DNA from 2 places in the Pseudomonas sp. St386 genome. Region 1 is predicted to be linked to the other one. Evidence: predicted binding sites of a transcription regulator. Region 1 holds the regulator's gene; the other holds the start of a gene.
What was found. The regulator sigma-54, encoded in region 1, starts transcription at its own class of promoters, with help from an activator protein. The targets are predictions, from matches to a motif close to ANTGGCATNNANNTTGCTNT.
Positions count from the first base shown of each region.

Region 2: the regulator sigma-54 is predicted to act here: its motif matches at 2,637-2,656, upstream of glnK (P-II family nitrogen regulator).

Region 1 covers NZ_AP021900.1:1,124,902-1,129,684, reverse strand. The annotation lists gene lptC (LPS export ABC transporter periplasmic protein LptC) at 1-63, shown strand, start outside; gene lptA (lipopolysaccharide transport periplasmic protein LptA) at 50-598, shown strand; gene lptB (LPS export ABC transporter ATP-binding protein) at 598-1,323, shown strand; gene KI235_RS04850 (RNA polymerase factor sigma-54) at 1,488-2,981, shown strand; gene raiA (ribosome-associated translation inhibitor RaiA) at 3,058-3,366, shown strand; gene ptsN (PTS IIA-like nitrogen regulatory protein PtsN) at 3,379-3,843, shown strand; gene rapZ (RNase adapter RapZ) at 3,846-4,703, shown strand; gene KI235_RS04830 (HPr family phosphocarrier protein) at 4,719-4,783, shown strand, end outside.
Region 2 covers NZ_AP021900.1:6,594,398-6,599,180, reverse strand. The annotation lists gene KI235_RS29400 (HAMP domain-containing sensor histidine kinase) at 1-1,080, shown strand, start outside; gene KI235_RS29395 (hypothetical protein) at 1,405-1,986, shown strand; partial or broken gene KI235_RS30580 (EamA/RhaT family transporter) at 2,025-2,141, opposite strand; gene KI235_RS29390 (accessory factor UbiK family protein) at 2,184-2,444, opposite strand; gene glnK (P-II family nitrogen regulator) at 2,858-3,196, shown strand; gene KI235_RS29380 (ammonium transporter) at 3,230-4,564, shown strand; gene KI235_RS29375 (secondary thiamine-phosphate synthase enzyme YjbQ) at 4,778-4,783, shown strand, end outside.

The sequences.
Region 1 (4,783 bases):
TATTTGAAGGAAAGCAGGATACACCTGCTATCGAACGTAAGAGGACAGTATGAAGCTCGCTAAAACCCTCCCTATTTTGCTCAGTCTGGGCGCAGCACTGGGAAGCGCGAGCGCCTGGGCTCTTCCCGACGACCGCAACCAGCCTATTCGCATCCAGGCCGACGATGCCCAGCTCGACGACAAGAATGGCGTCGCCACCTATAAAGGCGACGTGATCATCACCCAGGGCTCGATGAAGGTCACCGGCAATACCGTGACCATCACCCGCACCCCGTCCGGCGACATCGACGTGGTGACTTCGGTGGGCAACCTGGCCTATTTCGAGCAACTGCAAACCGCAGGCGATACCAAGCCAGTGCAGGGCTACGGGGTAACCATCCAGTACCACGCCGCCCAGGATCGCGTGGTCCTGATCGACCGCGCCAAGGTCGTCGACAAGGACAACAACGTCACCCAAGGCGAAAAAATCGTCTACGACACAGTCAAGAAGCTGGCCAGCGCCGGTCGCGCCACCGGCAGCAAGGTGACCGAGTCGCGTCCGCGGATCGACATGGTGATCCAACCGAAAAAGAAAACCGACGAGCAGAAGGCCCAGTAATGGCAACTCTGAAAGCTCAGCACCTGGCCAAGAGCTACAAGAGCCGTCAAGTCGTGCGTGATGTCAGCCTGTCCATCGACAGCGGCCAGATCGTCGGCCTGCTCGGCCCCAACGGCGCGGGCAAGACCACCTGCTTCTACATGATCGTCGGCCTGGTCCAGGCCGATCAGGGTCGCGTACTGATCGACGACGTGGACGTCAGCCACCAGCCAATGCACGGCCGGGCGAAGGCAGGTATCGGCTATTTGCCGCAAGAAGCGTCGATCTTCCGCAAACTGTCGGTTGCCGACAACATCATGGCGATCCTCGAGACCCGCAAGGAACTCGACAAGGCCGGTCGTCGCCAGGAACTGGAAAGCCTGCTGCAGGAATTCCACATCAGCCACATTCGCGACAACCTGGGCATGAGCCTGTCCGGTGGCGAGCGGCGTCGCGTGGAAATCGCCCGCGCCCTGGCCACCGCACCGAAGTTCATCCTGCTCGACGAACCGTTCGCCGGCGTGGACCCGATCTCGGTAGGCGACATCAAGCAGATCATCCATCACCTCAAGGCCAAGGGGATCGGCGTGCTGATCACCGACCACAACGTGCGCGAGACGCTGGATATCTGTGAAACCGCCTACATTGTCAACGACGGCCAGCTGATCGCCGAAGGCGACTCCGCAGCCATCCTGGCCAATGACCTGGTCAAGGAAGTGTATCTGGGCCATGAGTTCCGCCTGTAAGCACAAGTGTCTGGCGAATTGTCCGAGCGTCGTTTAATTTTATTATGGCGACGCTCTAGGCAAACACTTCAGTTTCAGGCATATAATTTGCTTAAGTTTGGCGCCTCGGCGCCCTGTAGTGGATGGCGCATGTGCGCCGGCTAATAAGGTGTTAAGCCCCTGCCATGAAACCATCGCTAGTCTTGAGAATGGGCCAGCAGCTGACGATGACACCGCAGCTGCAACAGGCCATCCGCCTGCTCCAATTGTCGACCCTGGACCTGCAACAGGAAATCCAGGAGGCCCTGGAGTCCAATCCAATGCTCGAACGCCAGGAAGAAGGCGACGACTTCGACAACACCGATCCGCTGGCCGACAACGTCGAGCAGAAGACCAACACCGAAATCCCGGAACCGGCCTACCAGGAAACCGCCCCGACGGTGGACAACCTCGAGGATGGCGAATGGAACGAACGCATCCCCAACGAACTACCCGTGGACACGGCCTGGGAAGACGTCTACCAGACCAGCGCCAGCAGCCTGCCGAGCAGCGATGACGACGAGTGGGACTTCACCACCCGTACCTCTGCTGGCGAAAGCCTGCAAAGCCACCTGCTGTGGCAGTTGAACCTGGCGCCGATGTCCGACACCGATCGCCTGATCGCCGTGACCCTGATCGACTGCATCAACAACCAGGGCTACCTGGACGAGACCCTCGAAGAAATCCTGGAAGCCTTCGACCCCGAGCTCGACATCGAGCTGGACGAGATCGAAGCCGTCCTGCATCGCATCCAGCAGTTCGAACCGGCCGGCATCGGTGCCCGCAACCTGGGCGAGTGCCTGTTGCTGCAACTGCGCCAGTTGTCCGCCAAGACACCATGGCTGGCCGAGGCCAAGCGACTGGTCACCGATTACATCGACCTGTTGGGCGGCCGCGACTACAGCCAACTGATGCGTCGCATGAAGCTCAAGGAAGATGAGCTGCGCCAGGTCATCGAACTGGTGCAGAGCCTCAACCCGCGCCCCGGCTCGCAGATCGAATCCACCGAGCCCGAATACGTGGTCCCCGACGTGATCGTGCGCAAGCACAATGATCGCTGGCTGGTGGAGCTCAACCAGGAGTCGGTGCCCAAGCTGCGGGTCAACGCCCAGTACGCCGGCTTTGTGAAGCGTGCCGACACCAGCGCCGACAACACCTTCATGCGCAACCAGTTGCAGGAAGCGCGCTGGTTCATCAAGAGCCTGCAAAGCCGCAACGAAACCCTGATGAAAGTTGCCACCCAGATCGTCGAGCATCAGCGCGGCTTCCTGGAGTACGGCGATGAAGCGATGAAACCGTTGGTCCTGCATGACATTGCCGAGGCAGTGGGCATGCACGAGTCGACGATTTCCCGGGTAACCACCCAGAAATTCATGCATACCCCTCGGGGTATCTATGAATTGAAATACTTTTTCTCCAGCCACGTCAGCACCTCCGAAGGCGGCGAATGCTCGTCCACGGCCATCCGCGCGATCATCAAAAAACTGGTAGCTGCGGAAAATCAGAAAAAGCCGTTGAGTGACAGCAAGATCGCTGGTTTACTGGAGGCACAAGGCATTCAGGTGGCCCGCCGTACCGTCGCCAAATACCGCGAATCCCTCGGGATCGCGCCTTCGAGCGAACGCAAGCGGTTGATGTAACAGGCCACGCCACAGCGTTCCAGTGGCAGGCATTTCTGCCTGCCGCTTTATGCACTGGCAACGAAGGAGAAGCTGTATGCAAGTCAACATCAGTGGACACCAACTGGAAGTGACCGAACCCCTGCGCACCTACATCGGCGAAAAACTCGACCGATTGGAAAGGCATTTCGACAAGATCACCAACGTGCAAGTCACGATGAACGTCGAGAAGCTGCTGCAGAAAATCGAAGCCACGCTGCATATCCCCGGCGGAGAAGTGGTTGCCAACGCAGAGCACACAGACATGTATGCCGCGATTGACCTGCTGACCGACAAGCTGGATCGCCAACTCAAAAAGCATAAGGAAAAGACCCAGAGCCTCCTCCAGGGCGCAACCGGTCGTTAACCCCCCCAATCCATGATCCGACTAGAAACCATCCTGACCCCCGGCCGTTCCCAGGTGAACGCGCCGGGCGGCAGTAAGAAGAAAGCCCTCGAACACATTGCCAACCTGATCCACCGCGAGGTACCGGATCTGGAAATGCAGGACGTCTTCGAGGCATTGGTTGCCCGTGAAAAACTCGGTTCCACCGGTTTTGGCAACGGCATCGCCATTCCCCACTGCCGTCTCAAGGGTTGTGCCGCGCCGATCAGCGCGCTGTTGCACCTTGAAACCGCTATAGATTTCGACGCCATCGACGGTGCCCCGGTCGACCTGCTGTTTGTATTGCTGGTACCGGAAGCGGCGACCGATGCGCACCTTGAGCTGCTGCGCCAGATTGCCAGCATGCTGGACCGCAAGGAAGTGCGCGAAAAACTGCGCAGCGCACCGAGTAACGAAGCTTTGTACCAGGTTGTCCTGGACGAGCAGAACGGTCATTAAAAATGCGCATGATCATTGTCAGTGGCCGCTCCGGCTCCGGTAAAAGCACGGCCCTCAACGTGCTTGAGGACAGCGGCTACTATTGCATCGACAATTTGCCCGCCGGCCTGCTGCCGGAACTGGCCGAGCGCGCCCTGATCCACACCGAGCTGGCGCAGCCGCTGGTGGCGGTGTCCATCGATGCGCGCAACCTGCCAAGCCACCTGTCGCGTTTTCCTGAACTGCTCGAGGAAGTGCGCAGCCGGCATATCCAGTGTGACGTGCTGTACCTGGATGCCGATGAAGAGACACTGCTCAAGCGTTTTTCCGAAACCCGCCGGCGCCACCCACTGAGCAACGCCAACCGTTCGCTGGCCGAAGCCATCGAGGATGAAAGCCAGCTACTGGGGCCGATTGCCGACCTGGCGGACCTGAAGGTCAACACCACGCACCTGAACCTGTATCAGTTGCGTGACACGATCAAGCTGCGCCTGCTCAACCAACCCGAGCCGGGCACGGCGTTCCTGGTGGAGTCGTTCGGTTTCAAGCGTGGCATGCCCGTCGATGCCGACCTGGTGTTCGACGTGCGTTGCCTGCCCAATCCTTATTGGAAGCCGGAATTGCGCGCGCAGTCCGGGCTCGACCAACCGGTGATCGACTACCTGGCCGCCCAGCCGGATGTCGAAGAAATGTACCAGGACATCTCCAGCTACCTGCTCAAATGGCTGCCCCGCTTTGCCGCGAGCAACCGCGCCTATGTCACGATCGCCATCGGTTGTACCGGCGGCCATCACCGCTCCGTCTACCTGACCGAACGCCTGGGTCAACTCCTGCAACAATCCCTGAAGAACGTCCAGGTTCGCCACCGCGACCTCAGCTAAAGGATTCACATCGCGATGCCTGCTCAGGAAATTGAAATCATCAACAAGCTGGGTTTGCATGCCCGAGCGTCGGCCAAGTT
Region 2 (4,783 bases), 1.4 Mb from region 1:
GCCTTTGGCGTGTTTATCCTGGCTTGCGGGACCAGCCATGTGATGGAGATCCTGACCATCTGGCAGCCTTATTACTGGCTGACAGCGCTGGTCAAGGTGATCACCGCGATTGCCTCGGTGATTACCGCCATCCTGTTGGTCCGGCTGGTGCCGGCGGCCCTGAAGATCCCCAGCCCGCAGCAATTGGCCAAGGTCAACGACGAGTTACGCGAGGCCCAGGCTGAACTGGTCACCACCGCGCGCCGCGCCGGCATGGCAGAGATCGCCACCAATGTGCTGCACAACGTGGGCAATGTGCTCAATAGTGTCAATGTGTCAGCCCAGGTCCTGTACGAGAAGGTGCACACCTCCAAGGGGCCAGGGGTGGCCAAGGTAGCCCAGTTGATGAAGGAGCATCCCGATGACCTCGGTGACTTCATCAGCAGCGACCCGAAAGGTCGCGCGCTACCGGACTATCTCGACAAGCTGGCCGACGCGCTGGCCGTCGAGCAGCAGGGCATGATCGCCGAGTTGGCGCAGTTGACCCGCAGAATCGACCACATCAAGGAAATCGTCGCCACCCAGCAATCCTACGCCGGCAACGCCAGCGTGCTGGAGCCGGGTTCGCTGCGAGAACTGGTCGAGGATGTCGTGCGCATTTGCGATGTGTCCCTGGCCCGCCACCACATCACGCTGATCAAGGAGTTCAGCGATGTTCCGCAAATGCCCCTGGACAAGCATCGAGTGCTGCAGATCCTGGTCAATCTGATCAACAACGCGAAGCAGGCGCTGGATGCCGGGGCGAACCGGCCGCCGCAGATCATCCTGCGCCTGAAGGTCGTTGACGAGGGGCGCGTGCGAGTTGAGGTCGAGGACAATGGCGAGGGGATATCGCAGGACAATCTTGCGCGGGTGTTCGAGCACGGTTTCACCACGCGTGTCGACGGCCACGGTTTTGGCCTGCACAGCTGCATTCTGGCTGCGCACGAGATGGGCGGCGATCTGACCGTGCAGAGCGCCGGGCCGGGCAGGGGCGCGCTGTTTATTCTGGTGCTGCCGCTGGCGTCGACTCCGGACCGAGTGGTTGAGCAGTCGGCATGAAGTCTTTCTCACGAAAGTCCAATTCATTCGTTTTACACCGACCAGACTCTAGAGCGAGGTCCGATCAGCGAGGCGGAGAAGCTTGATGTCGTCGAGAAACTCCGATGAGCACAGGTCGCAGATCAATACCAGCGCCACAATTTATGAAGTTAACATCGCGACTACCTCCACTTGTTGACCTTTTCGAGATAGTTAGACCGATAGGGCCCTCCGCCAATCCTACCCAGCGTGCAAAGCGCCTCCCCAACCCCAGGCGAGTAAGGAAGTTGTCTGCTAAAAATAACTCAGACGAAATTTCTCTGCTCCCTGAAATAGGAGAGGCGCATGCCGGAAATAACCTTGACAACTGCTGATACAAGCGGATGGACAAACTGCGTCAGACGCGATTTGCCTGAACGGTCGATTAGCCGATTGATACCCGATGGCGAGCGGAGCAATAGGCCGCTGGAGCCTCCCGGGGCGCTGGACGGAAATTATTGGAAAAGCAGCGTCCCCGCCATTCGCAATCTGCACTACACGTACGTCGATACGGGGTATTCGCGCGTTGAGCAAAACGACGTTCTATGGTCGGACTCGGCCTCCTGGTGCACGATGCTTTCTGTATGGTCGCCAGGAAAAGCAGGACTGGCGCACATCCCACCCAGCCCGCTTGTCAGGAAAGATGTTGATACGCTACTCGAGAGTTTTCATACCATTCCCACCGAAATTCACATGGTGACCATGCCGGTACATCGCGACAGGGCTGACGGCTTTGCAATGGTGCGTCAATGCGTCATGAGTTACTACGGGCACAACTACGCCGGCATCAAGGTTTTCCTGATCACTGGGTACAAGGGGAAGGAATGGGAGCAGCGGCACCAGATTGGAGTGGACCCAAGGAGTGGCGCGTTTCCGGTTTTCAACTGAGCCAACTCGAAGCGCCGTACCAGTGGTTACCAGCAGAATTATTTCGCCCCGGCCACGTAAACAATCATCGTCACAGCCATCCCGAGCATGCCGCGGCTGATGTGTTCGTCAAGTAAGGTGGTCACCAGCGCCAGACCCCAAAACGGCTGCAGCAACTTAAAACATCGCTGCTCTCGGCAGTTCTACGGGGACACTCGTTATTCGATAGGTGGACTCATCTTTGCCTCAAGCTCGGCAACCTTGGCCTCCAGGCTTTCGAGCCGCGCCCGGGTCCGGGCCAGCACAACCATCTGGCTGTCGAATTCTTCCCGGCTTACCAGGTCCAGTTTGCTGAAGCCGCTTTGCAGCAGGGCCTTGAACTGGCTTTCGATTTCGCTTTTGGGCAGCGGCGTGTCGCCACTCAAGATGCGGGAGGCGTGGCCGCTCAGGGCGTCGAGGAGGTCTTTGGGCGCAAGCATGGCAGGTGTCCTGAAAACAATGGCGGGCAGTGTATCACGCAGTGTCTATAGTCAATTCGCAAGCCAGGGATGCACGCTTTTCGCGCATGGGCCCGGGCGTGGCTGCACTGTTGTTGTGCGTATCGCTGCGGTTCTTGGCGCAACGCACGTCGAGCAGGTGGCCAAGAGACTGAAATCAGAGGGTTTGGTGCAGATGGCAAGGTTTCTGCTTAGAGGCTGATGACCCATGCACTGATGCAGTCGCTGTGACGAATGCAGTGCAGCAGGCGGAACGGGGAGTTTCGTCAGGATCGGTTAACTGGCACCTGTCGGGCAACTTGGGCCGACGACGCGTTACAAAGCCAGGCACTGCGCTTAGACTTGAGTCGGGTTTGTTTTCCTGGGGCAAGTCCACCAATTCGGGAGAAAGTTTCATGAAGCTAGTCACTGCCATCATCAAGCCGTTCAAGTTGGACGACGTGCGCGAGTCGTTGTCCGAGATCGGCGTGCAGGGCATTACCGTTACTGAGGTCAAAGGCTTCGGTCGGCAGAAAGGTCACACCGAGCTGTATCGCGGCGCGGAGTACGTGGTCGATTTCCTGCCCAAGGTGAAGATCGATGTCGCCATTGACGACAAGGATCTTGATCGGGTGATCGAGGCAATCACCAAGGCCGCCAACACCGGCAAGATCGGTGACGGGAAGATCTTTGTGGTCAATCTGGAACAGGCTATCCGCATCCGTACCGGCGAAACCGATACCGACGCCATCTAAGCCGCCAAACCCAACGCCCCAGGAGAAAACAATATGACTCTGCGTAAATTCGCAGGGCTAGGAGCCCTGTTGTCCTTCGCAATGCCTGGCCTGGCCATGGCAGAAGAAGCGGCAGCCCCAGTCCTGAACTCCGGCGACACCGCCTGGATGCTCACGGCCACGATTCTTGTACTGTTCATGACCATCCCTGGCCTGGCGCTGTTCTACGGCGGCATGGTTCGGTCGAAAAACCTTCTTTCCGTGATGATGCAGTGCTTTGCCATTACCGGTCTGATCAGCATCCTGTGGGTCATCTATGGCTACAGCATTGCGTTCGACACCACCGGCATGGAGCAGGGCGTCGTCAACTTCAATTCCTTCATCGGCGGTTTCGGCAAAGCGTTTCTGGCAGGCGTCACGCCAGCCAGCCTGACCGGCCCGGCGGCGCTGTTCCCTGAAGCAGTGTTCATCACCTTCCAGATGACCTTCGCCATCATCACCCCGGCCCTGATCGTCGGCGCATTTGCCGAGCGGATGAAGTTCTCCGCCATGCTGGTCTTCATGGGCGTGTGGTTCACCCTGGTGTATGCACCGATTGCCCACATGGTCTGGTCCGGTAACGGCGGCCTGCTGTGGGACTGGGGCGTGCTGGACTTCGCTGGCGGCACCGTGGTGCACATCAACGCCGGTATCGCAGGCCTGGTGGCGTGCCTGGTATTGGGCAAGCGCAAAGGCTTCCCGACCACGCCAATGGCGCCGCATAACCTGGGTTACACCCTGATGGGCGCGGCCATGCTGTGGGTCGGCTGGTTTGGCTTCAACGCCGGTTCCGCTGTCGCGGCCAACGGCACCGCCGGCATGGCGATGCTGGTAACCCAGATCGCGACCGCTGCGGCGGCGCTGGGCTGGATGTTTGCCGAGTGGATCACCCACGGCAAGCCAAGCGCACTGGGCATCGCCTCGGGCGTGGTGGCGGGCCTGGTTGCTATCACCCCGGCTGCCGGCACCGTGGGCCCGATGGGCGCTCTGGTCATCGGCCTGGCAGCAGGCGTGGTGTGCTTCTTCTGCGCCACTACCCTCAAGCGCAAGCTCGGCTACGACGACTCCCTGGACGCCTTCGGCGTACACGGCATCGGCGGTATCCTCGGCGCGATCCTGACCGGTGTGTTTGCAGCACCGGCCCTGGGTGGCTTCGGCACCGTGACCGATATCGGTGCGCAAGTGTGGATTCAATTCAAGGGCGTGGGTTTCACGGTGGTCTACACCGCGATCGTCACCTTCATCATCCTCAAGGTCCTGGACGCCGTCATGGGTCTGCGTGTCACCGAGGAAGAAGAAGCCGTGGGCCTGGACCTGGCCCAGCACAACGAGCGTGGCTACAACCTGTAAGCGCACGCAATAAAAAAATGCCCGGTTCGCCGGGCATTTTTTTGTCTGGAATTTGTCATTGCTCACAAGGTGCAGCGGTTTTTCCGACGCCTTTTGTTGTGGATGCGACACAGGTTTTTATACCGCCAAAGGCTTACACCGAAGCAAGAATATTAGGCCCTTTGTTTTTTCCCAGAGCGCGCTAGAATGCGCGCCGAACGTGCGGAGATCTGTATGTGG